DNA from 4 places in the Bacillus sp. PK6-025 genome. Region 3 is predicted to be linked to each of the others. Evidence: riboswitches for the same ligand, from Rfam matches in the RefSeq annotation. Region 3 holds a riboswitch; each other region holds the start of a gene.

Region 1 (8,021 bases), 2.0 Mb from region 3:
AAAGATTTTCAATTACAATACATGTTTTTAAAAATATTTCCACTATAATCAAAATGAAAGATAAATTTAGGGGGTCATAAGAAATGAAAAAAAGGCTGATGTCACTATTGGTCTGCATCCTGGTTTTAGTGCCGGCAGCTGGTGCTTTTGCCGCGCCGAAACAGGCCGAGCTTCAAGAGTATCTTGAAGAAATAGGAATGAAAGAAAAAGAATTGGAAGCTTATTTACAGGATACATATGATGAAAGTTTAAAAGATTTTGAGTCGGTGGAAGAGTTGAAAGATTTTTTAGGGGAAAGACTGACTAATCAACTTTTGGCATCCTATTTAAAAGAATACGGATTGAGCGAAAAAGAAGCGGCTGACCTTTTTGTTGAAAATGGCTATATGGAAAGCGGCCAAAACATTCTCGACGTGTTTATGTTTGAATACGAATTGGACGATGCGCTTTTCACTGTGACATATGAAGAAGACGATTTTCAGATCGGGAACCTGTTTCAAGAATTGGGTGTGGATGATCAGGAGTGGGAAAGGCTCGTGAATCATCTCCGAAAGGTGCGCGATAAAAATCCAAACCTTGAAAATGATTTGATGGCTCTTGGAGAACGTCTTGAAACGGTAGCCGATTTCGAGTCTGTATCAGAGCTCTCAGCTCAGGATATCGCTGAAATGCTATCCATTTTAAACGATCTTCAGAAGACGCTTGAAGTGAAAACAAAATACTATCTTGTTAAAGACGGAAAGAAAAAAGAAGTGTCTTTGACAACGCTTGTCAGCGCGGAAGATCTGAAGGGAGCAAGCCTTCTGGTGGAAGTATACGATCTGCAAGGCAACTTCATTTTGGATGTATTGCTGACGCCTGACATGATCGGATCTGATTTAATTCATGATACAGGGTCAAAAGTGAAGCAAACCCAAACGGCTGTCAAACATGATTCAAAGCCATCTCATGTGAAAAAGACGGTTAAAGGTGCAAAGCTTCCAAAGACAGCCGGGCATTACGCGGAATGGTCGATCTTAGGCGCCGTTCTGATGTTTGGCGGATTCTTCATGATCAGAAGGCTTCGCAAAGCGGCTTAACATGTCACTTCCCATTCTAATTATGTAGAGAATGGGAAGTTTTTATAAGGAGTGAAAGGAAATTAAGGCACATCGAAAAAAAATCATCTGGCTCGCAGCTATTGTGATGGTTGTGTGCGGCGCTTATTTTACAACAACGAATGTGTTCAAGTTAATGCACGGCTACGCTCTTTTTTCATTTCAGCAGATGAAAGAAGAAGAAAAGCCTGAAAAACCTCCGATTCAGACGGCGAAAAAAGAAAAAACGGTGATTGATCAAACATTTAAAACCGGGGAGAAAATCGGTGATCTTGTCATTCCGAAAATCAATGCAAGGATTCCTATATATCACGGGACAGATGAAGACGAGCTGCAAAAAGGCGTGGGCCATTTCGCTGGTTCCGTTCTGCCTGGAGAAGATGACAACTCGGTTTTATCAGGCCACCGGGATACGGTTTTCCGAAAACTCGGCCGAGTGGGGAAGGGCGATCAGTTAATTGTTGAAGCTTCCTACGGAACTTTTACATACAAAGTGAAAAAGGTGCGGATCGTGGATGCGGATGACCGGACGGTGATTGTACCAAAGCCGAGAGCAACATTGACGGTTTCCACCTGCTATCCTTTTGACTTTATCGGTTCAGCACCGGAGCGGTATATATTGGTCGCAGATTTGATTAAATCATAAAAAAACAGCGGAATCTCAGGCGAGTCCGCTGTTTTTTATGCTATCTCATGTCTGATCTGTTTTCCAAGAGTTTTGGCGCGGTTAGCAGCAGTAAACAAAGGACAATTGTGCAGACAATGAAAGACGGAAGCATATATGTTCCATTATATACCAAGGAATAAATCCATACCGGAGTGCCTTCAGGCGCATAGTTTCCAAAAAAGACAGCGCCGCTGATGACATGAGCGAGAAATTTCAGTCCGCTTCCGAGAAAGACGGCCAGCGTAACATAGAAAATGATCTTTCCTTTTTGTTTCTCGACTGAAGCATTTCTGATCGATCCGGCAAAAAAGCCGCCGATTCCCGCGGCTGTAGGCGCGATAAAATAATCAAGAAGAAGCTGCAGAGGATGATAAACGTAAAATCCTCCAGTGACAAACTGAAGCAATCCGGCTAAAAACCCGGTTGCCAGCCCTGCCTTCAGCCCCCATCTAAAGGAAATCAGGAAGATCGGAATCATCATGACGGCGATTGAACCGCCTTGAGGCATTTTTAAAAACATTCCGGACACCATATCAAGTATAAGTGCTATTCCTGTCATAAACGCAATTTCAATCAGCTGTACAAGTTGTTTAGATTGATTCATCATAACCCTCACTTTTGATGAACAAAGGGATACTGGACTTCTTTCCCAATAAAAAAAGCAATGCGGGGAAGGAGTAGGAAAGTTTTCCACGCACTGCTTTGGATGCAATTAGAAATGACTTTGCCACATCCCTACGCCAGCGTTAACTAACAGGTTCAAAGGGTCAGAACGGTCGTTCACTCTCAGCCTCGAGGCTCCCCTTGTGGTCATCAAGTTATTTAGTTATATTCTACTATACTAAAAAAAGAAACGGACGACAAGCTGATTTTTCGAAAAATTTTGCTTAATTTCTCCAATATGTAGCAATGCAAACATCTTTTCCTTTATAATAGAACGTATTCGTACGTACAAGATCAGTAAAGGGTTGATCTGATGAGTGAACCTACAAAATACAGCATGGTGAAAAATAAAATTAAATCGTGGATATATGAAGGCAAAGTGAAGCCGGGGGAAAAAATTCATTCGGAAAACGAATTGATGAAAATATTTGATGTAAGCAGGCACACGATCCGGCAAGCGATTGGCGACCTTGTTCATGAAGGGCTTTTATACAGAGAGCAGGGCTCAGGGACGTATTGCTCTCACCGTCTTCAGCTTTCTGAAAAAGGAAGGGAAAGAAATAAGATGATCGGGGTTATTACGACTTACCTTTCGGATTACATTTTTCCTTCTATTATAAGAGGAATCGAATCGTCACTGTCCAGCGAAGGATACACCCTTGTCGTCGCGAGCACCAATAATGACATTGAAAAAGAAAAACAATGCCTTGTGAATATGCTCGATAAAAAAATTGCTGGGTTGATCGTGGAGCCGACGAAAACAGGAAGCTTTAACCCGAATTTAAGTTACTATCTGACGCTTGAACAACATCATATTCCGTATTTGATGATTAACCAATTTTATCAGGAGCTAAATCCGCCCCATTTCATTTTGGATGATGAACACGGCGGCTTTATCGCCACTGAGCATTTGATTAAACTCGGCCATGAAAAAGTGTTCGGTTTCTTTAAACAGGACGATATGCAGGGCGCCAACCGGATGAAAGGATTTATCCGTGCTTTCAGAGAAAACGGCTTGTCGTTTTACCCTGAAATGGTCGTGACGTACACAACAGAGAACAAAAAACAAAAAACGATAGCTGAAGCCAGGAAGCGGCTTTCTTCATCAGACCGTCCGACTGCCATATTCTGCTATAATGACGAGATAGCGCTTTTGGTGTTGGATGTCGTGAGGGAATTCGGTTTGAAAGTGCCGGAAGACATTTCGATTGTCGGATATGACAACTCACATTTGAGCGAGGCATCTGAAGTGAAGCTGACGTCAGTCACTCATCCGAAAATGCAGATGGGGATTGAGGCGGCAAAATGGATGATTGCCAAAGTTGAGGGACGCAACACGAATCAGCTTGAACATTCCACCGTCTACAAACCTGAACTGGTTGTCAGACATTCGACCGCCAAGCTGAAAAGGTAGGCTGCACAATCTTTATCCGCCAACCAGCGTGAATGAAAATGAGAAGAATATATATTCTGTTACAAAGCTCCGGAATGAGGAGCTTTTTATTCAAGTAAAAGCTGATAACGGAGAGTTTAATGTCATCCTCGAAGCTTTGGACCATGTGCAGCTTTAGTAAATCAATTTTTAAAGACCGCTGTATACTTTTATATAGAAGAAAGCAGTAAGAAGAAATAAATGCTGTCAACTGCCTGAGGTCGAGATGATCAGGAATCATCTGAGTCCAAATCATTTGATTATTATTTTTTTAAAAAAGCTATTGTGAAAAACGAAAATAGATGTTATATTAGTATCCGCCCCTAAAAAGGAGGCTTTATAAAAACAACTTCGAAAATCTTTTGAAAAAAGTTGTTGACATTCACGATGATAGAATGTTATATTAGTAAAGTCGCTTCTTCGAGAGGCGGAAATGATCTTTGAAAACTAAACAAGACAAAACGTACCTGTTAATTCATTAAATAAATCGCACACATGTTGTGCGTAGTCATTATCAAACTTCATGGAGAGTTTGATCCTGGCTCAGGACGAACGCTGGCGGCGTGCCTAATACATGCAAGTCGAGCGGACAGATGGGAGCTTGCTCCCTGATGTTAGCGGCGGACGGGTGAGTAACACGTGGGTAACCTGCCTGTAAGACTGGGATAACTCCGGGAAACCGGGGCTAATACCAGATGCTTGATTGAACCGCATGGTTCAATTATAAAAGGTGGCTTTTAGCTACCACTTACAGATGGACCCGCGGCGCATTAGCTAGTTGGTGAGGTAACGGCTCACCAAGGCGACGATGCGTAGCCGACCTGAGAGGGTGATCGGCCACACTGGGACTGAGACACGGCCCAGACTCCTACGGGAGGCAGCAGTAGGGAATCTTCCGCAATGGACGAAAGTCTGACGGAGCAACGCCGCGTGAGTGATGAAGGTTTTCGGATCGTAAAACTCTGTTGTTAGGGAAGAACAAGTACCGTTCGAATAGGGCGGTACCTTGACGGTACCTAACCAGAAAGCCACGGCTAACTACGTGCCAGCAGCCGCGGTAATACGTAGGTGGCAAGCGTTGTCCGGAATTATTGGGCGTAAAGCGCGCGCAGGCGGTTTCTTAAGTCTGATGTGAAAGCCCCCGGCTCAACCGGGGAGGGTCATTGGAAACTGGGGAACTTGAGTGCAGAAGAGGAGAGTGGAATTCCACGTGTAGCGGTGAAATGCGTAGAGATGTGGAGGAACACCAGTGGCGAAGGCGACTCTCTGGTCTGTAACTGACGCTGAGGCGCGAAAGCGTGGGGAGCGAACAGGATTAGATACCCTGGTAGTCCACGCCGTAAACGATGAGTGCTAAGTGTTAGAGGGTTTCCGCCCTTTAGTGCTGCAGCAAACGCATTAAGCACTCCGCCTGGGGAGTACGGTCGCAAGACTGAAACTCAAAGGAATTGACGGGGGCCCGCACAAGCGGTGGAGCATGTGGTTTAATTCGAAGCAACGCGAAGAACCTTACCAGGTCTTGACATCCTCTGACAACCCTAGAGATAGGGCTTCCCCTTCGGGGGCAGAGTGACAGGTGGTGCATGGTTGTCGTCAGCTCGTGTCGTGAGATGTTGGGTTAAGTCCCGCAACGAGCGCAACCCTTGATCTTAGTTGCCAGCATTCAGTTGGGCACTCTAAGGTGACTGCCGGTGACAAACCGGAGGAAGGTGGGGATGACGTCAAATCATCATGCCCCTTATGACCTGGGCTACACACGTGCTACAATGGGCAGAACAAAGGGCAGCGAAGCCGCGAGGCTAAGCCAATCCCACAAATCTGTTCTCAGTTCGGATCGCAGTCTGCAACTCGACTGCGTGAAGCTGGAATCGCTAGTAATCGCGGATCAGCATGCCGCGGTGAATACGTTCCCGGGCCTTGTACACACCGCCCGTCACACCACGAGAGTTTGTAACACCCGAAGTCGGTGAGGTAACCTTTTGGAGCCAGCCGCCGAAGGTGGGACAGATGATTGGGGTGAAGTCGTAACAAGGTAGCCGTATCGGAAGGTGCGGCTGGATCACCTCCTTTCTAAGGATATTATACGGAATATAAGACCTTGCGGTCTTATAGACAGGTGCGTTTAGATCTTGTTTAGTTTTGAAGGATCATTCCTTCAGACATAGGAGACACCTGCTAAATGCGCCACATCCTGTGGCAACGCATGTGTTAGCACCTCCTGTGCGTTGTTCTTTGAAAACTAGATAACAGTAGACATCACATTCAATTCGTAATGCAAGATATCACGTAGTGATTCTTTTTAACGGTTAAGTTAGAAAGGGCGCACGGTGGATGCCTTGGCACTAGGAGCCGATGAAGGACGGGACGAACACCGATATGCTTCGGGGAGCTGTAAGCAAGCTTTGATCCGGAGATTTCCGAATGGGGAAACCCACTGCTCGTAATGGAGCAGTATCCATATCTGAATTCATAGGATATGAGAAGGCAGACCCGGGGAACTGAAACATCTAAGTACCCGGAGGAAGAGAAAGCAAATGCGATTCCCTGAGTAGCGGCGAGCGAAACGGGAACAGCCCAAACCAAGAGGCTTGCCTCTTGGGGTTGTAGGACACTCTGTACGGAGTTACAAAAGAACGAGGTAGATGAAGAGGCCTGGAAAGGCCCGCCATAGGAGGTAACAGCCCTGTAGTCAAAACTTCGTTCTCTCCTGAGTGGATCCTGAGTACGGCGGAACACGTGAAATTCCGTCGGAATCCGGGAGGACCATCTCCCAAGGCTAAATACTCCCTAGTGACCGATAGTGAACCAGTACCGTGAGGGAAAGGTGAAAAGCACCCCGGAAGGGGAGTGAAAGAGATCCTGAAACCGTGTGCCTACAAGTAGTCAGAGCCCGTTAACGGGTGATGGCGTGCCTTTTGTAGAATGAACCGGCGAGTTACGATCCCGTGCAAGGTTAAGTTTGAAAAGACGGAGCCGCAGCGAAAGCGAGTCTGAATAGGGCGCATGAGTACGTGGTCGTAGACCCGAAACCAGGTGATCTACCCATGTCCAGGGTGAAGTTCAGGTAACACTGAATGGAGGCCCGAACCCACGCACGTTGAAAAGTGCGGGGATGAGGTGTGGGTAGGGGTGAAATGCCAATCGAACCTGGAGATAGCTGGTTCTCTCCGAAATAGCTTTAGGGCTAGCCTCAAGGTAAGAGTCTTGGAGGTAGAGCACTGATTGGACTAGGGGCCCCTACCGGGTTACCGAATTCAGTCAAACTCCGAATGCCAAAGACTTATCCTTGGGAGTCAGACTGCGAGTGATAAGATCCGTAGTCGAAAGGGAAACAGCCCAGACCGCCAGCTAAGGTCCCAAAGTATACGTTAAGTGGAAAAGGATGTGGAGTTGCTTAGACAACCAGGATGTTGGCTTAGAAGCAGCCACCATTTAAAGAGTGCGTAATAGCTCACTGGTCGAGTGACTCTGCGCCGAAAATGTACCGGGGCTAAACGTATCACCGAAGCTGCGGACTGTTCTTACGAACAGTGGTAGGAGAGCGTTCTAAGGGCTGTGAAGCGAGACCGGAAGGACTCGTGGAGCGCTTAGAAGTGAGAATGCCGGTATGAGTAGCGAAAGAGGGGTGAGAATCCCCTCCACCGAATGCCTAAGGTTTCCTGAGGAAGGCTCGTCCGCTCAGGGTTAGTCGGGACCTAAGCCGAGGCCGAAAGGCGTAGGCGATGGACAACAGGTTGATATTCCTGTACCACCTCCTCACCATTTGAGCAATGGGGGGACGCAGGAGGATAGGGTAAGCGCGGTATTGGATATCCGCGTCCAAGCAGTTAGGCTGGGAAATAGGCAAATCCGTTTCCCATAAGGCTGAGCTGTGATGGCGAGCGAAATATAGTAGCGAAGTTCCTGATTCCACACTGCCAAGAAAAGCCTCTAGCGAGGTGAGAGGTGCCCGTACCGCAAACCGACACAGGTAGGCGAGGAGAGAATCCTAAGGTGATCGAGAGAACTCTCGTTAAGGAACTCGGCAAAATGACCCCGTAACTTCGGGAGAAGGGGTGCTCTGTTAGGGTGCAAGCCCGAGAGAGCCGCAGTGAATAGGCCCAGGCGACTGTTTAGCAAAAACACAGGTCTCTGCGAAGCCGTAAGGCGAAGTATAGGGGCT
Region 2 (8,021 bases), 340 kb from region 3:
CATCATCCAAGTGGCTGATCAGTCTATTTGCCGCCTGCCACGCCTCTTGTTCCGTTTCTCTGACGAGTACGTGCAGTCTAATTCCAAAACGGACGTTCCTCCCTTCTTTTTCAGCCTGTCTTTTGACAGATTGGATTTTTTCTTTAACGAGATGGGGCGGCTCTCCCCATGTTAAATAGACATCCGCGTGTTTGGCGGCAGTCTCCTGCCCGGCCTTTGACGAGCCACCAAAATAGATCGGCGGATGAGGGTGTTGGGCGGGCGGAAAGAGTAAGCGGCCGTTTTCGGTCTTCAAGTGTTTCCCCGAATAGCTGACAGTCTCGCCTTTTAAAAGCGACCGCCATATGTCGAGAAACTCATTTGTCGCTTCATACCGTTCATCATGGCTGATAAACAGGCCGTCGCCGGCTAATTCATACGGATCCCCGCCGGCGACCACATTGATGAGGAGTCTGCCCTCTGCAAGCCGGTCGAATGTGGAAGCCATCCGCGCCGCAACCGACGGCTGCATCAAACCGGGTCTTACAGCGACTAAAAACTTCAGATTTTTCGTGACTGACGCCAGAGCGGCGGCGGTAATCCACGGATCTTCGCACGATCTTCCCGTCGGCAAAAGAACCCCTGTATACCCAAGCCGGTCAGCCGCTTGCGCTACCTGCTGAAAATAGGTGTGATCTGCGGCTCTGCCTCCCGTGTCTGTGCCGAGATAACGTCCGTCCCCATGAGTAGGAATAAACCATAAAATGTCCAAAAAGATCTCCCCTTTACTTTTGATTACCTTGATAGCTGTTTCTCCAGCCAAGGCACTTTTTCTCCAGAATTCTGACGAATGAATCCGTCAGCTTGCCGACGGCTGCGAAAATCAAAATTCCGACAAACACCTTATCGGTTTGTGAAAACTGTCTGGCATCCATAATCATATAGCCGACTCCCGCGCTTGATCCCATCAGTTCGGCAACAACAAGGCCCAGCCACGAAACACCGAGCGACAGGCGGATGCCTAAGAGGATGTTCGGAAGCGATGCGGGAAGAATCAGCTTAGTCACCTGCTTCAGCCAATGGAACTCCAATACTCTCGCCACATCGAACAGTTTCGAATCGACACCCCTGATTCCTGAAAATGTGTTGATATATACCGGGAAGAAGGCGCCGAGCGCGATCAAGAGCACCTTTGACAGTTCGTCGAAACCGAACCATAAGATAAACAGCGGCGTGACGGCGAGATGCGGAACGGTTCTCAGCATTTGCAGAGAGGGATCGAGATAATCCTCGGCGATTTTTGAAAAGCCGATTACAAGCCCCAGCAGGAGCCCGAGTCCGGCTCCCAGGAAAAAGCCGAGCGCGGCGCGCTGAATGCTGATGCCTAAATGAGTGAAAAGCTCTCCTGATACGATGAGATCCCGAAATGTAAGCAATATATCTAAAGGAGCCGGAAGCACGGTTTTTGATATGAGCTCAAATGACCCGACAAGCTGCCATAATAAAATCAATATCACAGGTAATACAATTCCCTTCCCCCATGCCAGCCGAAAAGCGGCCGGTCTCAGTTTTGCGCCTGCTTTCGGCTGGATCGAGGGGGTGCTTGATGAAACAGCCCTCATTTGTCATCTCCTCCTTTCAGCGCTTTTTTAATAAATGAATTGTCAACCACTTCTTTTACATCAATCTCTTTGTTAATCGCTTTTAATTTGAATTGAAAATCGGCAGTCTCCTGCTGCGTTTCAATAATGCGGTCTGTGATCGGCTCATTTAACGGTTCGGTGTTATTCAGCACGTTTTCAACGACCTTTTTGTCGAGATTTTTAATTTTCGCATACGCTTCAACCGCTTCTTTCTTATGGTTTTTATGCCATTTCACGGCCTTGTCATACACCTTCAGAAAACGGATCACCTCATCAGGATACTTCTCGGCAAATTCGCTTCGTACAAGCGTAAAACCAGGGGAATACTTGTCGATTTGTTCCCCGTCAACCAATATTGCCGCGTCACTTTTGATCGTTTTAAGGGACAAAAACGGCTCCCAAATCGACCATGCATCAATCGCGCCGCTGTCAAATGCCGGCATGGCTTCGTCAGGCTGAAGCTGAATGATGTTGACGTCTGTTGGCTCCAGACCTGCTTTATCGATCACTTTATACAGAAAATCGAACCCGCTGCTGCCTTTTGCCACCGCCACCTTCTTTCCTTTCAAATCTTTTATGTCATCGATGCCGCTCCCTTTTTTCACAAGAATGCCGTTCGCCTTTAAACCGTCTTGCGAAAGACCGATTTCTTTAAAATCAATGCCAGCCGCCTGCCCTGCGATCACCGGTGAATTTCCGACCTGGGAAAAATCAAGTTTACCTGCGGCAAGACCTTCAAACTGCGGCGGACCGCTTTGAAACTCTGTCCATTTCACTTGAATCCCTTCTTTTGCGAACTCTTTTTCAAACCAGCCTTTTTCTTTCGCAAGGAGCAACGGGCTTAAGCTTTGCTGCACTCCGATGTTGATCTCTTTTAAATCTCCGCCCCCTCCGCTTGATTGGGCTGCTGAACAGCCCGCAAGAAGCATCAGGCAGCCCAGCATATACAACGGCCACTTTTTCACGTTTTTCCGCTCCTTTCTGCTCAAATCCCTGAACCTTCCTGAAAGCTGAATGTTTCCGTTGTCTCGAATTCTTTCAGCACTTTTTGTCTGATTGATTGAAAAACGGGCGATGTTCTGCTGCGCGGAAATGGCAGATCGACCGGAATCAGCTTGTGGATTCTCCCCGGCTTTGCGGTAAGAATCGCGACCCGGTTGGCTAAATAAACCGATTCGTCAATATCGTGCGTCACGAGGATCATCGTCATCTTCTTTTCTCGCCAAATGTCTGTCAGAACATCCTGGAGATGCTTTCTCGTAAAGGCGTCCAAGGCGCCGAAGGGTTCATCAAGCAGCAAAATCTCAGGCTCCCTGAGCAAAGCCCTGGCAATCGCGACCCGCTGCGACATACCTCCGGACAGCTCGCGTGGATACTGTTTCTCCGCGCCTTTCAGCCGCACCGTTTCAATCAATTCATCGACTTTTTTTCGCACCGCCGGTTCTTTCAGGCTTAAATCAGCGGCGATATTTTGCTCGACCGTCAGCCATGGAAAAAGCCGATGCTCCTGAAAGATGAAACCTTGCTGAATCCCCGGGCCCTTGATTTCTCTTCCGTTCATGCTGATTCGCCCTTCATAATTCCCGTCAAGACCGGCAGCGATTTTTAAGAGCGTGCTTTTCCCGCATCCGCTTGGACCGATGACAGTCAGAAATTCGCCGTTTTCGACCGTCAGTTTCACGTCTTGAAGCACGCTTGTTTTAAGGCTGCCGTTTCCAAATGCTTTTTCATTTACACGAATTGATAAAGACATCTTGTTCCCCTTTCTTTTCTAAACTGAAAATAAAAAACTCTTATCCCAATTGAGATAAGAGCCTTCGGTTGACCGATCAGCGCTGATGGAATTTTCCGAAATATTAAACAACATACTAATTCATATTATTCCGACCTGTCAACCCCATATTATAAAAAAACAGATGAAAGGTTCCCCTTTCATCTGCAGTATTGCCCGTTTTTAACTGTAAATGCTGCCGCCTGCTTTTTTAAATTCCTTCGCCTTCTCTTCCAATCCTTTTTGAATAGCCTTTTGTTCATCAAGGCCGTTTTCCTTGGCATAGTCGCGAATATCCTGGGAAATTCTCATACTGCAAAATTTAGGCCCGCACATTGAACAAAAGTGTGCCGTTTTGGCGCCTTCCGCCGGAAGGGTTTCATCATGGTATTCAAGCGCTCTTTCCGGATCGAGCGACAAATTGAACTGGTCCCGCCAGCGGAATTCAAAGCGCGCCTTGGAAAGCGCGTCATCGCGGATTTGCGCGCCGGGGTGCCCTTTGGCAAGGTCAGCCGCATGGGCCGCGATTTTGTATGTTATGACGCCTTCGCGGACATCGTCTTTGTTCGGCAGTCCCAAATGCTCCTTCGGCGTCACATAGCAAAGCATGGCCGTGCCGTACCAGCCGATCATCGCCGCTCCGATTGCCGATGTAATATGATCGTAGCCCGGTGCAATATCGGTCGTCAGCGGGCCGAGCGTGTAAAACGGCGCCTCTTTGCAAATTTCCATCTGCTTGTCGACATTCTCTTTAATTTTATGCATCGGCACGTGTCCCGGTCCTTCGATCATCACTTGAACATCATGCTTCCAGGCGATTTCCGTCAGCTCGCCGAGCGTCTCCAATTCGGCAAATTGGGCCTCATCATTCGCATCCGCAATCGAGCCGGGCCGAAGGCCGTCCCCGAGCGAAAATGCGATATCGTATGTTTTCATAATCTCGCAAATCTCTTCAAAATGCGTGTACAGAAAGCTTTCCTCATGATGAGCCAAACACCATTGCGCCATAATTGCCCCGCCGCGGGATACGATTCCAGTGACGCGCTTTGCCGTCAGCGGCACATACCGAAGAAGGACGCCGGCATGAATCGTAAAATAATCAACGCCTTGCTCAGCCTGCTCGATTAATGTATCGCGGTAAATCTCCCAAGTGAGATCTTCCGCGACGCCGTTTACTTTTTCAAGCGCCTGATAAATTGGCACAGTCCCTACAGGAACTGGACAATTGCGGATGATCCACTCCCTCGTTGTATGAATATCTTTACCTGTGGACAAGTCCATCATCGTATCAGCGCCCCAGCGGATGGCCCATGTCATTTTTTCTACTTCTTCTTCAATCGAAGAGGTGACAGCGGAATTGCCGATGTTGGCATTGATTTTCACGTGGAAGTTGCGGCCGATAATCATCGGTTCGCTTTCCGGATGGTTGATATTTGACGGAATAATCGCCCGTCCGCTTGCCACTTCATCACGAACAAATTCGGGAGATACATGCTCTCGGATCGCGATAAATTCCATCTCGGGCGTAATGATCCCCTTTCTTGCGTAATGCAGCTGGGTGACATTTTGACTTTTTTTCGCGCGCAGCGGTTTTCGTTTCAACCCTGGATAGCTGTTGCTCGCTTTCTCTTTGCTTTTATAGCCGTTATCCTCCGGTCTGATTTCTCTGCCTTCATATTCTTCGGTATCGCCGCGCTCCCTGATCCAGGTCGCCCGCAAAGGTTTCAGCCCCTTAAGAATATCAACCTCTGCATTCGCGTCCGTATAGGGACCGCTCGTGTCGTAGACGCGGACAGGCTGATTTTCTTCGGCGCCAAATGAACCCGTCGTCGGACTTAGCGAAATTTCTCTCATCGGCACTTGAATGTCAGGTCGCGCCCCTTCGACATACACTTTGCGGCTCCCTGAAAAACTTGACATAATCGAGATGTTTTTTTGCTGTACTGACTCCTGTTTCATGTAAAAATCCTTCCCCTCTAAAAAATTGATCAGGACGAAACTCCGGAACAGCACCAGCACAAAAAAACCAGGCTCATATGATGAACCTGGTTTTACAGTCAGTAAAATCACTGGAAGACAGACGGACCATACCCATTCCCCATCTTCTCCCGAATCCTTTTTACTTCCCCACGCTGGTACGAACCAGATCAGGTCCAAAGGGTTAAGAAACACATGTTTCTCTCTCAGCCCGCAGTCGGGCACCCCTAGTAAAGCTATTCAATTCATTTTTTATCGTAACACACCGATTTGGCAAGTGAAAAGGATGGAAAAATATATGAATCTTTTTCACTATAAAAGGGATCAGAGCGGCGCACCCAATGATTATAAATTGCGATGAAGCACATCAAGTATATGTTTCAAATCCGTCGCCTCAATTTGGCCAGGTGCGGATGCTTTTTTCGCTGCGCCGAACGTCACGGCCGAGCCAAATACCTCTCCGGCGAGCCGGCTGATCAAGCCTTTTCCGGCCATCGACATCGTGATAATCGGCCGCTTCGCATACCGCTCATGCATCATATGAGTCGCCTCAAGCAACACCAGCACATCTGCCGGTGTTTCAGGCATCACCGCGATCTTAGGGAAATCGGCGCCAAGATCCTGGGCTTTTCGGAGACGGGAAACGATCTCTTCCGCTCTCGGCGTCTTCCCGAAATCGTGGTTGGATATAATGACAAAGACATGCTGCATATGAGCCGCTTGAACCAGTTTTTCCACATGATGCTCTTCATTGAACAGCTCGACATCAATCACATCTGCCAGCCCTGTTTTGACTACGGCATGATTCAAGGAAAAGTAAAATTCCTTACTGACTTCTTTTTCGCCGCCTTCCTCCGCGCTACGAAATGTAAATATCAACGGGATATCCTTTAAGATCTCCCGGATGTCAGCCAATACCTTTTTCACTTTGTCAACGTCTTCGACATCCTCAAAAAAATCCGCCCGCCATTCGGCAAGATCCGGATTAATCGATAGAAGAAAAGCAGCTTCTTCTTTCAATTGTTCATGCGTTTTTCCGATGAGCGGCACGCAAATTTTCGGGGCTCCTTCTCCGATAGCCACCCCTCTGATCTTCACCGTATTCAACAACGGCCTCACTCCTGTTCTCTATATTACAAGGGTCTTTGCATTAACGGTACCGAAGATTGGCCGTAAGCACAAGCAGAAATTAAGAAAGAAGGCTAAACGCTTAAAGCACTCATATACCAACAGAGATCACCTTTCGATAGCTTGCTTGTTTAAAAATGAATCTACTATTCCTTGCAGAATATGACTCATTTCTTCAGGAGTTTCCTTCCGGCCTCTCTCAAACCATTTTGAAAGGATGTTCCAAAAGCCCCCTGCGCTGAATGAAAGCCCGTACTCCAAGTCGATTTTGCTTTTAAAATGAAAGGTTTCTTCTTTAAATTTTTTATGAAGATCCGGTAGAAGTTCATTATATTTCTCAACAATCAAATAAAACAAATGGTTCTGATGAAGGGCTTGTAAAAAATCGGCATGTCGGCTCCAAAAGTTGAAGTATGCATGTCCAAGACTGGATAAGTCAATATGTTTTTCCTGAACAATGTAATTGGAATACTCACTGCAAAGCTGCTCAAAATAGCGGTCTAATATATCTTTTTTTGAATGGAAATGCCGATAAAATGTTCTTCTGTCAAGCTGCGCTTTTTCCGCTATCTCTGTAATGGTGATGTCTGAAAAGCTTTTTTCCTTCATAAGCTCCAACAATGATAGCGTCAGCCAGCTTTTAGATTGCTGAGCTGTTTTTGAGGGCATTTGCTTCATATTCTCTCTCCTGTCGCACTTTTTATGGCAATGTAGCACTTTTCGTTGGCTCATTGACTTTGTTCTCTATGAAATGTCACAATTGTGGCACATAAGAGGGGGAATGTAAATGGAAAACATGCAATTTATAGCTTGGATGCTGCCGATATTATTTATACTGCATGATTTTGAAGAGATGGTGATGGTCGAGGCATGGGGCAAAAGATATCGAAGCAAACTGAAACAACTGAAAAAAGCTCCATTTGGACATGCCAAAACCGCTTCTTTTGTTTGCGCTGTGCTCGAAGAATTTATACTAGCTGTTGGTGTAACTGTTCTCAGTATTTATTTTAATCAATATATTATCTGGTTTGGTTTCTTTTTTGCTTTTACTGTTCATTTCCTTGTTCATATCGTCCTATGGTTCACATTTAAACATTATGTACCCGGCATATTAACGTCGATCTTTATGCTGCCATTTTGTTGCTATCTGCTGACCGCTGCCGCAGAGATAGAAAAATTCAGTTTTCCTGCAATGATCTTATCAGCCCTATCCGGAACACTTATCGTCTTTTTTAACCTTAAGTTTCTGCATAAAAAAATGGGGAGGATTCAAGAAAGGCTGGAAGCATATGGCCGCATATGAAAAGCAGGCACTTACGGAAGCTTCCGGCCCTTTGACTAGAAGCAAAGCAAACGATGAAGACCCGTCAGACACGAAAAAACTGCCCTTCAAAAGAAAGGCAGCATGATCTAAAATCATGGCACTGCTAACGATGGTTCAATGTTCGTTCCAAAGCTTGTCTATCCAGCTGTTTAGACGAGACACCTCCACTGCGGGAGCCGCTTGCACTTCAGCTGTCCAG
Region 3 (8,021 bases):
TGAACACCTCTCCATCGAAGAGGAGATCGGTTACTTTGCCATCCTCGGGCTGATGCCCTCCCTTGATGATAATGTTGCGGACGCCCATTTCATGCAATTCACGAGCCGCTTTTTTGCGGTCTTCCATTGTTTGAATGCTTCTCCCTGTCAGCACTTCGGCTTCGGGTATGTTCGGCGTTACCGCATAAGCAAGCGGAAGCAAGCGCCGTTTCAATGTTTCAACTGCTTCCTCATTCAATAGTGAAGCGCCGCCTTTGGCGATCATGACAGGATCGACAATCACACGTTTAAGCTCGTATGTTGCAATTTTTTCAGCAATGACCTCAATCATCTCCGCGCTCCACAGCATCCCTGTTTTCACGGCGTCAGGTTTTAAATCTTCCGCCACTGCATCAATCTGCGTGCCGAGTGCTTCCGGAGATAGCGGGTAGACGCCGTGAACCCCTGTTGTATTTTGCGCAGTGACCGCTGTCAAAGCCGTCATGCCGAAGACGCCAAGCTCCTGAAATGTTTTAATGTCGGCTTGAATGCCGGCGCCGCCTCCTGAATCCGACCCGGCGATTGTTAATGCTTTGTATATGCTCATGATGTTTGCACTCCCTTCGGCCTTTAGCCAATCCACCTGTGATATATCGTTTTCGCGCGATTGATATCGTTCGTTCCGTGAATCAAAGCGCGTCCGTCCCGAAAAATCACGAACTTAAAATCCTCCGTACGGCAAGATAATAAATAAGGATTTCCCGTCACATCCAAACCGGCTTTTTTTAATCTGGCGGCAAGCGGCTCCAGCTCCGGCGGCTGTTCCGCGGCCGGCCTGATCTGAACCGTTTGTCTGCCGCAAAGAACGGCTGCTTTTGTTTCGTTTTCAGCTGAAAGAAACGGAAACTCGCCTTTTCCGCACGTCGGACACGAGCCATGTTTAAGCGCGTCAGCCCGGACTTCAGAGCGCTCATTTGTCCAAATATCAAATGAGCGAAGCATTCCTGACGGTTCATGCCCGGTCAGCAGCTTCAGGGCATCTGTTACCTGGTAAGCGGCAACCTGCTGAACAACCGGACCGATCACCCCTGCTGTGTCGCACGTCATGGTATTCGCGGGCAAATGCCCCAAAAGACAGTGAAGGCACGGCGTTTTCCCCGGAATGACGGTATATGTGATGCCATAGCTTGCGACACACGCGCCGTACAGAAAAGGGATGCCTAACTTGACCGCCGCATCGTTCATGATCAGCCGCGTTTCAAAATTATCGGTCGCATCGACGATCAGGGACGCTTTCTCCGCAAGCTCGAGCGCTTTTTCCGCGGTAACATCTGCTACAATGCCGGTTACTTGAACAGAGCTGTTGATCAGGCGCAGCCTTTTTTCGGCAGCGGCTGCCTTTGGCATATGATCAACCACATCCTGTTCCGTATAGAGCTGCTGGCGCTGGAGATTGCTCCATTCCACATAATCCCTGTCGGCAATCGTCAGCGAACCGACTCCGGCCCTCACCAGCATTTCTGCGCTGGCCGCGCCCAATGCCCCCGCACCGATTACCAGGACGCGGACGCGACTTAATTTTTCCTGGCCGTCCGGTCCGATCGGGTGAAAAAGCTCCTGTCTTGAATACCTGCCGGTCAAATCGTCAACTTCCCTTCTTCAGGACTGCTGGCGATGCCGTAGTTCTTTTCCGGAATTCGTCCGGCAAGGTATCCGAGTCTGCCCGCTTCAACGGCGAGCTTCATAGCCTTCGCCATTTGAACCGGATCTTTCGCCCCGCTCACTGCCGTGTTCAAAAGCACTCCGTCAGCGCCGAGTTCCATTGCGTATGCCGCATCTTTCGGAGAACCGATTCCGGCATCCACGATTACGGGAACCTTAGCCTGTTCAATGATGAACGACAGGTTAAGCGGATTGACGATTCCCTGTCCCGAACCGATTGGAGAGGCCCCGGGCATAATGGCGTGTACGCCGAGCTCTTCAAGCTTTCTCGCAAGGACGACATCGTCCGATGTATACGGCAGCACAATGAAGCCTTCTTCAAGCAAGGCTTCTGACGCCTTCAGCGTTTCTACCGGGTCAGGCAGAAGCGAACGGTCACATCCGATCACTTCGACTTTGATCATGTCGCAAAGACCGCTCGCTTTAGCAAGCTTGGCGATCCGGACGGCTTCCTCAGCCGTTTTTGCTCCGGCCGTATTCGGCAAAAGCGTATAACGGCTTAAATCAAGCTGCTCCAAAAAATTAGGCTGAGATTCTTCAAAAATATTCATCCGTCTGACGGCAAAGGTCAGGATCTCCGATTCAGATGCACTGACAGCCTCTTTTTGAATTTCAAATGACGGATACTTCCCTGTGCCGAGCAATAATCTTGATGAGAATTGACGATCTGCGATTTTTAACATAACGGTTTATCCCCCTCCGACAAAATGAACGATTTCGATGACATCGTGTTCTTCCAGTTTGACTGTTTGATATTGGTCTTTTCCGATAATCTGCCTGTTTCTTTCAACAACGACAACACGATTTTCCAAACTGTAGGATGCGAGCAAATCGTAAATCGTGCCGCCGTCATCTCTCCACTCTATTTTCCGGCCGTTGAGCTGAATGTTCACCTGTGCACAGCCTCCTTTCGCTCCGCTTTAAACGCCTCGGCCCACTCTGTTTTGACCGGATTGCCGAGGATCATGTCAGCTATCATCTCACCGGTTGCAGGTGCCAGGAGGATGCCGTTTCTGAAATGTCCGGCAGCAAACAATATCCGGTCATTTTCAGGGTGTCTGCCGATATATGGATTGCCATCCCCTGTTTCCGGGCGCAATCCGGCCCAGCATTGGTCGATGTTCATGGATTCAATGTCAGGGAGCATCGACTTGGCCTTTCGGATCAACTCCTCGATTCCGCCAAGTTCCGGCTGTTCATTCCAATCCCCGGGCTTCATTGTCGCGCCGACGACAAGCTTTCCGCTATGGCGCGGAACGATGTAGCAATGATCATGGTAAAGCGTCCTCGTCAAAGGGATGCCGTCATTCCACACAGACAGGCACTCCCCTTTGACAGGATAAAAGCTTTTGTCTATGCCGATCTGTTTAAAGAAAGCACCGCTCCACACACCGCTTGCAATGACAACGTGCTCCGCCTCCGCGGTGCATGAAGCAGCAGTGACGCGGACGGCCCCCGCTTCAGATTCGATCGATAAAACGGGGGTAAACTCGAAGACCTCGGCACCGAGAATCCGGGCCCCCCTGGCAAATGCCCTGCACACTGCGGCCGGTTCGACATGGATGTCGTCCCGAATGAAATTAGCGCCGAGAATCCCTTTTCCGGCATGCGGTTCCAGCTCATATACTTCAGCGGCTTCAAGCCATTCCACTGAATCCAGTGCAGCCATTTGCATCAGGTGTTCGCGGTCGCTTTCTGAAAATGCCAGCTTTAATATCCCTCCGTCATGCTTTCTGATATCGATGCCGCTTAAGTCTTTCAATTCGCCCGTCAGCCGCTGATAGGCTTTTTGGCTGGCTCTGGCAAATTCGAAAAAGGTACCGGGTTTATCGCATTCCGCATGGGCGCCGAGCATGCCCGCCGCCGCGCTCGTCGCTTTTTTGCCGACTTCTCCGCTTTCAAACACGGCCGTTTTTTTCCCCGCTTTCGCAAGATGGTAAGCGATGGATGTCCCGATGATGCCTCCGCCGATCACGATCGTATCATAGCGCTTTCTCATATGAATCTCCCTTCGCGAGACAGGCAAGCCGCGCGGCCGCCTCATCCGGTCTGTCATGAGAAAAGATCCCCGACATCACGGCGATGCCGTCTGCCATTTTGACTTCCGCCAGTCGTTGTTCGGTAATACCCCCGATCGCAATGACCGGAATGCGGACAGCCGCCTTCACTTCAGCCAGACTGAGAGCTCCTCTTCCTTTCCGGCCCTTTTTACAGTCCGTTTCAAAAATGTGGCCGAACAGCACGTAATCTGCACCTTCAGTTTCAGCCTGAACCGCTTCTTCTGGCGAATGGACGGACTTTCCGATTTTCAAATGCGGAAAACGGCTCCTCACACTTTTGACGGAAAAGCCGTGTGAAGGCAGCTGAACCCGGTGAATGTGATGAAACAAAGCGATATCAACCCTGTCGTTGATGATCAGTTTCCGCTTATCAACCCCTTCTTCGGCAAGGCAGTCGATTAAACTTGATATTTCACTTACTTTTTTTGATCTTTCCCTGATATGGATAAAGTCAACGGCATTTTGAATCGAGATGATTTTTGCAGCAAGCTCTTCCACAGAGTGCTTGTCATCGGTGATCGCGTGCAGATGCAAGCTGATCCACCCCGCTTTTTGACCAGCTTTCTTTTTGGTAGGCCATATCCCAGAAGCTGTATTCGTAGAAGCTGGAGATGACGAAGTTCTCCTTCATCTTCGCGCGCGTTTTCTCATCGGCGTTTTCAGCCAGCTCATCGAAGCGGTTGATCTGTTCTGTCACAAGTTCTTTAAACCAGTCGCCTCCGTATGTCGCGATCCATTCCTGATAAATCGCGCTGTCAGGCCTGCACGTTTTTAACGTCTCACCGACGTCATAATAGAGCCAATAGCAAGGAAGCAAAGCGGCCAGTATTTCCGCAAAACTGCCGCTCACGACAGAACGGTACATATGCGATGTGTACGCATACGCTGTCGGCGACGGCTGAAACGACTCCAATTCTTCCTTTGTGATTCCCAATAGATCGGTGAATTTCCTATGGAGCGACATCTCGGCTTCATATGTGCCTTTCGCGTGTTCAGCCATCCGGCTTGTCGTATATAAATCGCGAGCATATGCCGCACCAAAGGATTGGACTTTGGCAAAGTGGGTCAAATAGTAGGAATCCTGCATGACATAGTATTTAAATCGATCAACCGGAAGTGTGCCGTCTCCAATCCCTTGAATAAACGGATGGACAAAACTGCCTTCCCACCATTTTGCAGCGCTGTTTCGGCATTCTTCTGAAAACTTCATTTCGAGGCTCCTCCTTCGATTCTGAACATAAAAAAACCACTTTCCCGCAAGGAAAGTGGTTTGGAATTTGCATAAATACATACTCAAATACCGTGCCACTTCCCTACGCAGGTTTGAACCTGTTCAGGTTATGAGGGTCTAAAAGTCACACTTTTATCTCAGCCCTTATCAAGGACTCCCCTAGTGGAAAACATTTCTTGTTCATTCAGTTTATACTTTTATCTTATCACGAATTGCAAAATGGTCAAGCATCAGTCTCCAAGCGTTTTTCTCAATTCCGCAATATATTCGCGCGAACCGGTGGCGATCAGCCTGTCACCCAATTGCAGCCTTGTATCCCCGTGGGGCACGATGCTGTCCACCCCGCGGAAAATTCGGACGAAGATAACATCTCCCGTAAACGGAAACTCCCTTAACAGAACACCGTCAAATCGCTCATTGCTCATATTGATCTGATACAGCGACGCATCCTGGTTCGTCAGGAGTTTCATAACGCCAGGCGCCTCGATAAGCGCGCGCAGCAGCGTTTTTGTAGAAAGCAGAATGGAGAATGTATCAATTCCGTTATCTTTCAGTCTGGATTCGGCGTCTGGAGAATCTGCGCTGGCGATAATTCTCGCGACTTTCTGCTCCTTCGCAAAAAGCGCGATCCCTGTATTGCGCTCTTCGCTGCCAGTGGCCACGACGAGTATATCCGTTTGGAAAACGCCGAATGATTGAAGCGTCTCGTATTCATAATCAGGCAAAACTTCAACATCAAACACCGGGTCCGCCAGATTTTCTTCCTTTTTTTCCTGCCGGACATGCAGGATTCTGACGTGATAATCTTCCGGAGAAAGTTCGAGCGTGACCGGCAGCGTCATTTGATTTGCGCCGATAAAGGTGATCGTCTTTTTCTCTTTTTCGCTTTCCGTTTTCGGCATTAATTTTTTAAAGCCGGTCGGTGTGATGATGCATGTAATGACAGCGACCAGAATCAGCGCGCCGGACATCTGCGCGTCAATGACACCGATGCGCTCGCCGATCGTTGTCGCCGCGATCACCAAAGAAAGCGTGGAAGTCAGGAGAAAACCGGAAGCCAGCACGGTTTTCATGTCATACCACTTTTTCAAAAACAGCACCGGAACGACTTTGCTGATTAACAGAGCCACAAACAGAAGCGGGATCATCACTAAAATTTTCGGATTGCCAAACAGCGACCAAATGTCCAATTTGACGCCTGTCATCACAAAGAAGATCGGGATGAGGAATCCGTAGCCGAATGAATCGAGCTGCTGAACGAGCTCCTTGTTCGGCGAAAGCAGCGAAACAAGCACCCCGGCCAAAAACGCGCCAAGTATGTTTTCTGCACCGAGCGACTCGGACAGCGCCACAAGTACGATGATCAGCGTAAATATCGCCCTTGTGCCGATCTGGATCGTTCCTTTTGACAGCACTTCGACAAAAGGCCGCTTTTTAAATATCCTTCCGAACAGGTATAAAACGACGCCGGCGGCAAATAAGATCATCAGCAGCCACATATTGCTGTTTTCGTCCCCGTAGATTGAGGCGAACACTGCAAGCAGAATCATCGTGACAAGATCCGCAATGACGGCGACAAGCAAAATAATCTGGCCGATATTCGTCTTCATGAGACGCTCTTCTTTCAGCGTCGGAACGACAACCCCGAGCGAAATTGTCGAAATGATCAGCGTCATTAAAAAGGCGTTGTCAATAAATCCTGCCATGACAAAGCTGTAAGAAAGGCCGAGCGATAAAATAAAGACGGCAATAAAGATGACCGAAGCCGTTTTAAATGTATTCGGCGCTTCCTTTCCGCTTGGAAGCAGCTGCTTTTTCTTTCCTTTTTCAAATGCGGAAAAATCGATTTCAAGCCCGCTTAAAAACATTAAAAAGATAAATCCGAGCATCGATAAAGTTTCGAGCCATGTATCGTGCTGGGCGACCAGATCGAACCCGCTTTTTCCGATAATAAGACCCATGATAATTTCAGCGACAACCACCGGTATGCTTAACCTGAAACGGTGCAGCAGGATGGGCGTTAAAAATGCGATAATCAGTACGACAACTAAAGATGAGACAGATGTGTGCTCCATAAACTGGTACCTCCTCTAAAACCGGTTTCCGGGTATGATTAGCGTTCCCTTTTTTAAAAATAAAAGGGACATCTTTTTAGACATTTTCATGTGGGAAAAGAACCGTCTGAACACTTTTCTCACAGGTGTAAAAATCGATTTTAACAATGCTCGCTCAGAAAAAAAAGTAATTTGCCTGATTTTCTCCGACGAAAGTCGCTGAAGCTTTATTTATATATGGACTGGGCAATGTATATACATACGCAGACAGGAGGCAGAAAACGCATGAAATATGATGTAATTGGCGATATTCACGGGTGCTATGACGAAATGATTGCGCTGATTGAAAAGCTCGGTTACTCGCTGTCATCGGGGTTTCCCGTTCATCCGGAAAACAGAACACTTGTCTTTCTCGGGGATTTAACAGACAGAGGGCCAAAATCGCTGGAGGTCGTTGAATTTGTAGGACGGGCCGTTGAAGAAGGAGCTGTGCGATATGTGCCCGGCAATCACTGCAATAAGCTGTACCGTTTTTTCAAAGGGAATCCGGTGAAGCTGCAGCACGGGCTGGAGACGACGGCGGCCGAATACAGAAACCTTCCGAAACATAAACAGAAGGGTATCAGAGACCTTTTCATGCGCCTTTATGAAAAAGCTCCTCTTTATGAGATCCTGCATAACGGCGAACTTGTCGTCGCACATGCCGGCATTAAAGCGGAAGACATCGGCAAAAAGCCTGTCGGAAAAGTAAAACAGTTTGTGCTATACGGAGATATTACAGGAGAAACGCTGCCTGACGGACGGCCGGTCAGGCGGGACTGGGCCGCTCATTACAAAGGCGATCCGTGGGTAGTGTACGGCCACACTCCTGTCAAACGTCCGCGGACGATTCATCATACGATCAATATCGATACCGGTTGTGTATTCGGCAACAGGCTGACCGCTTTCAGATTCCCCGAACTGACAACCGAATCT
Region 4 (8,021 bases), 1.5 Mb from region 3:
TTTGTCCATTGGAGCTGTCGGCTGCATTGTTCCCGTTCTGAGTGTGTGCATTGCCGTTCGGCTGCTGCATGTCTCCTCTAAAACCGTTCATATCGCCGCGGACGTTGCCCGTCGTCTGGCCGAGCAGCCGCTCTGTGCCGTTGTAGCCGAAAGCCAGTTCAAGCACGGAGTTGGTTTGACTGCTTCCGACATACGGGCGGCTGTCGGCCGATGTATAGTCGACAGCAAGCGCCCAAGAAAGCGAAACGCCGGTGAGAATAATAAGCGATAAAACAGCGGACACAATTTTTTTCTTCCAATTCGCATGGGCCGCGATAAGATAAAACAGCAAGAACGCGGGAAGCACCATGAATGCCTGAAGCATCTTCATATTGAACCCGAGGCCGATGAGGCCAAATGCAGCGAGCAGCCAGAGCAGCCTGCCTTGTTTGACCGCCTTCATCAGGCACCATGTACCAAAAAGGAGCGTGAAGACGAGCATGCTGTCGATATTATTCGTCCGGCTTACGGCAACCGCGATCGGCGTCAGCGCCATCACCAGCGCTGAAATGCGGGCGGCTCCTTTTCCGAATTTCGGTTTAATCAGTACGTATAGCAGATAGACGGAACCCGCACCTGCAAGCGCCTGCGGCAAAATCACACTCCACGTATGCACGCCGAAAATTTTCGCAAATATGGTCTGAATCCATAAAACGAGGGGCGGCTTATCTACTGACACGAATCCGGAAGAGTCGAATGACGCAAAGAAGAAATTGTGGAAGCTTTGCGTCATGCTTTTGACCGCCGCCAAGTAATACTGGTTGGCGGCATTGTCCTGCCAAATGTTATATGTATTCAGAATAAGAGCTGCCAACAAAATAAGAATCAGAATGACATCAAGTTGTTTGTTTTTTATTTTCATCATCACTTTCACCTCTTTATGTTCCCTATTCTAGAAGAAAAATATGAACAAGTTATGAATAAAAAGAGAACAATCTATTTTTGTTTGAATGGAAAAAAATAAATATTTTTTGGAAAAAGGTGTGTACTTTTTTCTTTTTGCGCTGTATACTGTACTACAACAGAAATCAAAAACATAAAACTGTTCTATAAAAAAGGAGAGTGACACAAATGAGCTTGAAAAGTCCGATGGAATTTTTCAGAACGCTTCCAAAAAAAACTTGCCCTGAATGCGGCGAAAAGATGGAGGAGCAGGCTGAATCTTACTTTATGGAATGTGAGCGCTGTCTTTCCAAAAAAGGCGAGTAAGCAAACTGTTTTATAACAATGCATGTAAAGGGGTAGGGAGACATGAAAACAGAGGAGAAGAGAACTCAGATAACCGGATCGATGAATCCGCAGTATGAAGAGATTTTGACAAAAGAAGCGCTGGAGTTTATCGGACGTCTTGAACGACATTTCGGGGGAAGAAGACGGGAATTGCTGCATTTGCGAACGATCAGGCAGGCTGAAATTGATCAAGGGAAGAATCCCGGTTTTTTGGCGGAAACGAAGCACATCCGCGAGGCGGACTGGACGGTCGCCCCGCTCCCCCGGGATTTGGAGGACCGCAGGGTTGAAATCACCGGCCCGGTCGACAGAAAAATGGTCATCAATGCTTTAAATTCAGGAGCCAAAGTCTTTATGGCCGACTTTGAAGATGCGAACTCGCCGACTTGGAAAAACTGCATTGAAGGCCAGGTTAATTTGCGGGACGCGGTTCGCGGGACGATTTCTTTTACGAATAAACAGGGCAAACGCTATGAGCTGAAAGAAAACCCCGCCGTCATCATTGTAAGACCGAGGGGATGGCACTTGGAAGAGAAGCATGTGCTGATCGGCGGCAAGCCCGTGTCAGCAAGCCTGTTCGATTTTGGCCTTTATTTTTTCCATAATGCAAAAGAGCTGATCAAAAAAGGAAGCGGCCCTTATTTCTACCTTCCAAAAATCGAAAACCATCTGGAAGCAAGGCTGTGGAACGACGTGTTTGTTTATGCGCAAAACGACTTGCGCATTCCGCAGGGGACGATTAAAGCGACGGTTCTCGTTGAAACGATCCTGGCGGCTTTTGAAATGGATGAAATCCTCTATGAATTGAAGGAGCATTCAGCCGGACTTAACTGCGGCAGGTGGGATTATATTTTCAGCTTTATTAAGAAATTCAGGAACAGGGAAGACGTCATTCTTCCAGACCGCTCAGCCGTGACGATGACGGTTCCAAACATGAGGGCGTACTCCCTCTTGGCGATTCAAACGTGTCATAAACGCAACGTCCATGCGATCGGGGGAATGGCGGCGCAAATTCCCGCTAAAGACAAACCTGAGATCAATGAAGCCGCATTTGCCAAAATCCGCGAAGATAAGGAACGTGAAGTAAAAGACGGACATGACGGAACATGGATCGCGCATCCCGGCATGATTCAAACGGCGCTCGATGTATTCAATCAGCATATGCCGTCGGCGAACCAGATTCATAGAAAGCGGGAAGACGTAAAGGTCGAGGAAAAAGACTTGCTGGAAGTACCGCAAGGCCGGATTACAGAAGCAGGCGTCCGTACCAATATCAGCGCCGGCATCCGCTATTTAGCTTCATGGCTGTCGGGCAGAGGCGCCGCTCCGATCGACCACTTAATGGAGGACGCAGCAACGGCGGAGATTTCCAGAGCCCAGCTTTGGCAATGGATTCGCCATCCGAAAGGGGTTCTTGACGATGGCCGGAAAGTCAACGCCGAAATGGTCAAGATGATGAAAGAGGAAGAAATGCAGAAAATCTTCGAAGAAGCCGGCATAGAACATTTTCGGAGCGGCCGGTTCGAAGAGGCCGGACAGTTATTTGAACAGCTGATTTTGGATGATGAATTCGCGGAATTTCTAACGATACCCGCTTATGAAAAAATATGATGGGGGAATGTGCGATGCTGAAAGAAAAACAACTCGCAGAAAGCTGGGAGCATGAAGAACGCTGGAAAGGGATCACAAGGCCGTATCAGGCGGCTGACGTTATTCGGCTGAGAGGCACGCTTGAGATTGAATACACGATTGCAAGGCGCGGCGCCGAAAAGCTGTGGAAGCTTCTCCACACAGAGGACTTCGTGCCGGCGCTGGGCGCTTTGACCGGAAATCAAGCCATGCAGCAAGTAAAAGCCGGATTGAAAGCGATTTATTTAAGCGGTTGGCAGGTGGCGGCCGATGCCAATTTGTCAGGGAGCATGTATCCTGACCAAAGCCTTTATCCGGCAAACAGCGTGCCGGAAGTCGTCAAAAAAATCAACCGTACGCTGCAGCGCGCCGATCAAATTCACCATATGGAAGGAAAAGAAGACATCGATTGGTTTGCTCCGATTGTGGCCGACGCTGAAGCGGGCTTCGGCGGACAGCTGAATGTGTTCGAGCTGATGAAAGGTATGATTGAAGCCGGCGCCGCGGGAGTTCACTTTGAAGACCAGTTGTCGTCTGAGAAAAAGTGCGGGCATTTGGGCGGGAAAGTGCTGCTTCCGACGCAAACGGCGGTGCGTAATTTGATTGCCGCGCGCCTCGCCGCAGACGTGATGGGAGTCCCGACCATTCTTATTGCCCGTACGGACGCGAATGCGGCCGACCTGATCACAAGCGACGTCGATTCATATGATGCGCCGTTTTTGACGGGAGAGCGAACAGCGGAAGGGTTCTTCAAAACAAAGCCGGGTCTTGATCAGGCGATTGCGAGAGGTTTGGCGTATGCGCCGTATGCCGATTTGATCTGGTGTGAAACGTCTGAGCCGAATATTGAAGAAGCCCGCCGGTTTGCACAGGCGATCCATGAAAAATTCCCGGGCAAACTGCTCGCCTACAACTGCTCCCCTTCGTTCAACTGGAAGGCCAAACTGGATGACAACACCATCTTGAACTTCCAGAAACAGCTCAGTGAAATGGGCTATAAATTTCAATTTGTCACACTGGCAGGCTTCCACGCCTTAAACCACGGCATGTTTGAATTGGCCCGCCAATATAAGCACCGCGGAATGGCGGCGTATTCTGATCTGCAGCAGGCCGAGTTTGCCAGCGAAGTCCACGGCTATACGGCGACAAGGCATCAGCGCGAAGTCGGAACGAGCTACTTTGATGAAGTCGCCCAGGTTGTGACAGGCGGGACTTCATCAACCACTGCACTGAAGGGATCGACTGAAGCGGAACAATTTCAATCCTAAAAACGTAAAAAGCCGCCCGTCATGGGGCGGCTTGCTTGTTGTCTATCAAGTTAGCAATTGACATCATTGGAAGGGGCGGTAAAAGGGTTTTCCCTAATAACAGTCAGTGTCTGATGATTTTTGTTGTTTCTTTTGGCCGGCCGGTTGTCTTTGCTGAAAGAATAGAACAAATACACAGCCATTGTCAAAATCAAGATAAACATCATCATAAATATCCCCTCCAAATTTTTTTGTCTTCACTATATTAGACGAACAAGCCTGCAAAAGGTTTCAGAAAATTAACATTTTTCCATAAATATTTTTACCCGCTGCATCTTCTGTATGAAACCCGGCGGTTCTATACAAGAATAAAACTGAAAAACTCAGGTTGACATCATAATCATTGATGTGTAGAGTAAAAGTTAATGTAATAGGAAGTCCACTAGGGGAGCCGTAAGCCGGCTGAGACAAGAAGCGATCTTGGACCCTTTGAACCTGATCTAGTTCATACTAGCGTAGGGAAGTGGAGCCGGTGTCTTTATGATTTCATCATACAAAGGCCGCTCCATTTTGGGGCGGCTTTTTTGCGTAAAAAGCGGCTCGCTCCCCCTGTGCCTTCCTTATAAAACCGATTGCTGAGGAGGCTATCTACATGAGTTTTTCTGCAGAACTTCGCCGCGAGGCAGACCCTATTTTTGAAGCCATTTTTGAGCATCCGTTTGTATTGGGACTGGCGTCCGGCAAGCTGAAAAAGGAGCAGCTTATTCATTATGTGAAGCAAGATTACGAGTATTTGAACGCTTTTATTCAAATCTACGGAATTGCAATTTCCAAGTGTCAAAACCGGAAAGACATGGAGATGTTTCATGAGCAGATTTCATTTGTATTAAACAGCGAAGTGCACCCGCACAACAACCTGTGCCGGGCCGCGGGGGTGGAGTATGAATCTCTGCAGGGCTATCCGCTTGCGCCTTCTGCCCATCATTATATCCACCATATGCTGACGACGGCGCACGAAGGCACGCTGGGAGAGATATTAGCCGTCTTGCTGCCTTGTCCGTGGACATATTGGGAGATCGGAAAAAAACTGATGATGGACGTTCAGCCTGACCCGTCGCATCCATTTTATGACTGGATCTGTTTTTACGGAGACAGAACCGATTCAATCACGACGAAGTTTTGCGCCCGCCTGGATGAATGGGCCGAAACAGCGGGCAAGGCTGAAAAAGAAAAAATGAAGGAGCTTTTTTTGCAAAGCTGTCAGCTTGAATACGGCTTTTGGGAGATGGCTTATACAGTTGAAGATTGGCCTGTGGAAATGGAGGCGGTGAGACGATGAATTGGAACATGAAAGAAGTCGTGATGGCAGTGATCTTGTCCGTTGCATGCGGCGTCATTTACTTAGGATGGTCCACCTTGTGGATCCCTGTTTCAGCTATTGTCGGGCCTGTCGGAGCGAACTTTATGTTCGGCATTTGGGTGATCGCCAGCCCGATTGTCGCTTATATCATCCGTAAACCGGGTGCGGCGCTGATTGCCGAGACGGCAGCTGCGGCGGTCGAACTGCTGACCGGAAGCCACTTTGGACTGTCAGCATTATTAATCGGTGTGTTCCAGGGAGCCGGTGCGGAAATCGCGTTTGCGATCTTTCGCTATAAGCGTTACAACTTGTTTACCCTTATGCTTTCCGGTGCGCTTGCCGCGGTCGGAAGCATGACATACAGCCTGATGGCGAACGGTTTTGCCTACTATACGACGCAAACGCTGATCATGACGCTTATCATCCAAATCATCAGCGGCATTGTACTCGGCGGCTGGCTGGCAAAAGCCGTTGTCGAAGCGCTTGCGAAAACGGGAGTCCTGAATCAGTATGAGATCATGAAGGAACAGCGGAAGAAGGATGATGCCGATGCGTTCATTTCTCGGATGCAGTAACCTTTCCGTCCGTTTTTATCATCGTCCTGAAACAGTCCTAGACCGGGTCTCGCTGTCGATTGGGCAGGGAGAGAAAGTGCTGATACTCGGTCCGAGCGGAAGCGGCAAATCGACACTGTTGTCCGTGCTTTCCGGCATCATTCCTGAACATGTCGAAGCTGAGGTCAGCGGAGAGGTCAATCGCAGAAAGAGCGCCGGCGTTATGTTTCAGGATCCGGATTCGCAGTTCTGCATGCTTCATGTTGATGAGGAAATCGCTTTTAGCCTAGAAAACCGGTCCGTCTCCCCAAAAGATATGGACGGCATCATCTCGGAGCTGATGGAGCAAGTCGGATTAAAGATAGATAAGAAAACGCCGATCGAAACCTTGTCAGGCGGTATGAAGCAGAGACTGGCATTAGCGTGCCTGCTCGCTCTGGAGCCTGAAGTGCTGTTTTTTGACGAGCCGACGGCGCAGCTGGACCCGGCCAGCCGGAAAGACATCTTTGCCTTGCTTCGTAACGTTTCACGAAAAAGCGGACAGACGATGGTGTTCGTCGAACACGTGCTGGACGGCTGTATCGAGTGGATGGACCGCGTCATTCTTTTCAATGGAAAGGGACAGATCATCGCTGACGGAAAGCCGGAAGAAATCGTGAAACATTTTCAGCCGGAGATGAAAGCGGCGGGCATCTGGCAGCCGAAACTGTACCCTGCGGTATGGGAAGATGTCATCACACAAGATGATCATCCGCTCGCCGTCAAGCTCTCTTCTACATTGAAAATGAAAGAGGAGGAGGCGAAAAACAGGCCTGCAGCTGACAGAGACATATTGATCCGCGCAGACGACGCGGCGATCGGCTATCGGAAAAAGATCGTTGCCGACGGCATCACCCTTGAGATTCCAAGGGGAGAATGGATTTCGGTCATCGGCGAGAACGGGAGCGGAAAGAGTACGTTTTTAAAAAGTCTGATCAGGCTTGAAGCCGTCAAAAAAGGGCGCCTTTATCTTGAGGATCGGGAGCTGAAGAAATGGTCCGACCGGACGCTCTATGAGAAGGCCGGCTTTGTCTTTCAAAATCCCGAGCTTCAATTTATTCGGGACACGGTGTTTGACGAGATCGCGTTCGGGGCGAGGCAGCGGGGATGGCCGGAGGACCGGGTCGAAAAGAAAACGGCTGAATTGCTGCGGGAATTCGGACTTGACGCTCATCAAAAAGCGCACCCCTTTACATTAAGCCTCGGGCAGAAACGGCGTTTAAGCGTTGCGACAATGCTTTTGTTTGACCAGGATCTGCTGCTGCTTGACGAGCCGACATTCGGTCAGGACGAAAGGACGGCGCAAGAATTAATCAAGCGGTTAAAGGAACGGCAGGAACGGGGAACGACGATTGTGATGGTGACGCACGACATGGACATCGTAGATGAGCATTCCGGCCGTGTCATCGTGTTTCATCAAGGGAAAGCGGCATTTCAAGGAACGCCGTATCGATTATTTTCTGATCAAGGCCTCGTCCGCCGCTTTTCATTGATACCGCCGCTTCATTACCGGTTCATGCATGAAAGAAAGGAGAGGGTTCCCGTATGAAAAGCAATGGTTCACTTCTTTCGGCATTGAACCCGAGCGCCAAGCTCTTTTCCCACCTCCTGGTCATGTGCTTGCTCATGTTTGTTTCAAATCCGAAACCGACTCTATTCATTTGGCTGTTTGCGGTTGCCGTCGGAATTTTTTTCGGGGGATGGACTTTGTCTTATTTAAGTAAGCGGCTGTTGCCTTATCTCGTCTTTTTTATTCTCGTCTTTTGGATGATGGCCGCTTTTGGAAAAGGCGAGGAAACGATTTGGGAATGGGCCTGGTTCCGTGTCACCGAGGAAAGCGTCGGCAATGGGCTGACAATCGCGCTCCGGATGCTCGGCTTTGTCACATACGGTCTTTTGTTTACATCAACAACCGATTTGACG

What was found. Region 3 has a riboswitch for thiamine pyrophosphate ahead of tenA (thiaminase II). Riboswitches for the same ligand answer to the same signal wherever they lie in the genome.
Region 1: linked by a shared signal. The riboswitch ahead of thiT (energy-coupled thiamine transporter ThiT) and the one ahead of tenA (thiaminase II) in region 3 are both predicted to bind thiamine pyrophosphate.
Region 2: linked by a shared signal. The riboswitch ahead of thiC (phosphomethylpyrimidine synthase ThiC) and the one ahead of tenA (thiaminase II) in region 3 are both predicted to bind thiamine pyrophosphate.
Region 4: linked by a shared signal. The riboswitch ahead of tenA (thiaminase II) and the one ahead of tenA (thiaminase II) in region 3 are both predicted to bind thiamine pyrophosphate.

What each region holds. Positions count from the first base shown of each region.
Region 1 is NZ_CP096509.1:3,303,257-3,311,277, reverse strand. Features, by position in the region: gene M1D67_RS16975 (processed acidic surface protein) at 84-1,079, shown strand; gene M1D67_RS16970 (class D sortase) at 1,186-1,743, shown strand; gene thiT (energy-coupled thiamine transporter ThiT) at 1,784-2,368, opposite strand; TPP riboswitch at 2,480-2,579, opposite strand; gene M1D67_RS16960 (GntR family transcriptional regulator) at 2,741-3,841, shown strand; rRNA gene M1D67_RS16955 (16S ribosomal RNA) at 4,380-5,929, shown strand; rRNA gene M1D67_RS16950 (23S ribosomal RNA) at 6,164-8,021, shown strand, end outside.
Region 2 is NZ_CP096509.1:960,609-968,629, reverse strand. Features, by position in the region: gene ssuD (FMNH2-dependent alkanesulfonate monooxygenase) at 1-751, opposite strand, end outside; gene M1D67_RS04880 (ABC transporter permease) at 765-1,601, opposite strand; gene M1D67_RS04875 (aliphatic sulfonate ABC transporter substrate-binding protein) at 1,598-2,566, opposite strand; gene M1D67_RS04870 (ABC transporter ATP-binding protein) at 2,608-3,375, opposite strand; gene thiC (phosphomethylpyrimidine synthase ThiC) at 3,577-5,352, opposite strand; TPP riboswitch at 5,501-5,609, opposite strand; gene aroD (type I 3-dehydroquinate dehydratase) at 5,716-6,480, opposite strand; gene M1D67_RS04855 (TetR/AcrR family transcriptional regulator) at 6,607-7,176, opposite strand; gene M1D67_RS04850 (HXXEE domain-containing protein) at 7,286-7,801, shown strand.
Region 3 is NZ_CP096509.1:1,298,624-1,306,644, reverse strand. Features, by position in the region: gene thiD (bifunctional hydroxymethylpyrimidine kinase/phosphomethylpyrimidine kinase) at 1-586, opposite strand, end outside; gene M1D67_RS06580 (thiazole biosynthesis adenylyltransferase ThiF) at 610-1,620, opposite strand; gene M1D67_RS06575 (thiazole synthase) at 1,617-2,384, opposite strand; gene thiS (sulfur carrier protein ThiS) at 2,391-2,594, opposite strand; gene thiO (glycine oxidase ThiO) at 2,591-3,700, opposite strand; gene tenI (thiazole tautomerase TenI) at 3,684-4,295, opposite strand; gene tenA (thiaminase II) at 4,270-4,971, opposite strand; TPP riboswitch at 5,055-5,163, opposite strand; gene M1D67_RS06550 (monovalent cation:proton antiporter family protein) at 5,223-7,067, opposite strand; gene prpE (bis(5'-nucleosyl)-tetraphosphatase PrpE) at 7,332-8,021, shown strand, end outside.
Region 4 is NZ_CP096509.1:4,190,311-4,198,331, reverse strand. Features, by position in the region: gene M1D67_RS21435 (ArnT family glycosyltransferase) at 1-895, opposite strand, end outside; gene yhfH (protein YhfH) at 1,111-1,248, shown strand; gene aceB (malate synthase A) at 1,291-2,880, shown strand; gene aceA (isocitrate lyase) at 2,895-4,166, shown strand; gene M1D67_RS21415 (hypothetical protein) at 4,217-4,375, opposite strand; TPP riboswitch at 4,580-4,684, shown strand; gene tenA (thiaminase II) at 4,798-5,484, shown strand; gene M1D67_RS21405 (ECF transporter S component) at 5,481-6,080, shown strand; gene M1D67_RS21400 (ABC transporter ATP-binding protein) at 6,055-7,647, shown strand; gene M1D67_RS21395 (energy-coupling factor transporter transmembrane component T family protein) at 7,644-8,021, shown strand, end outside.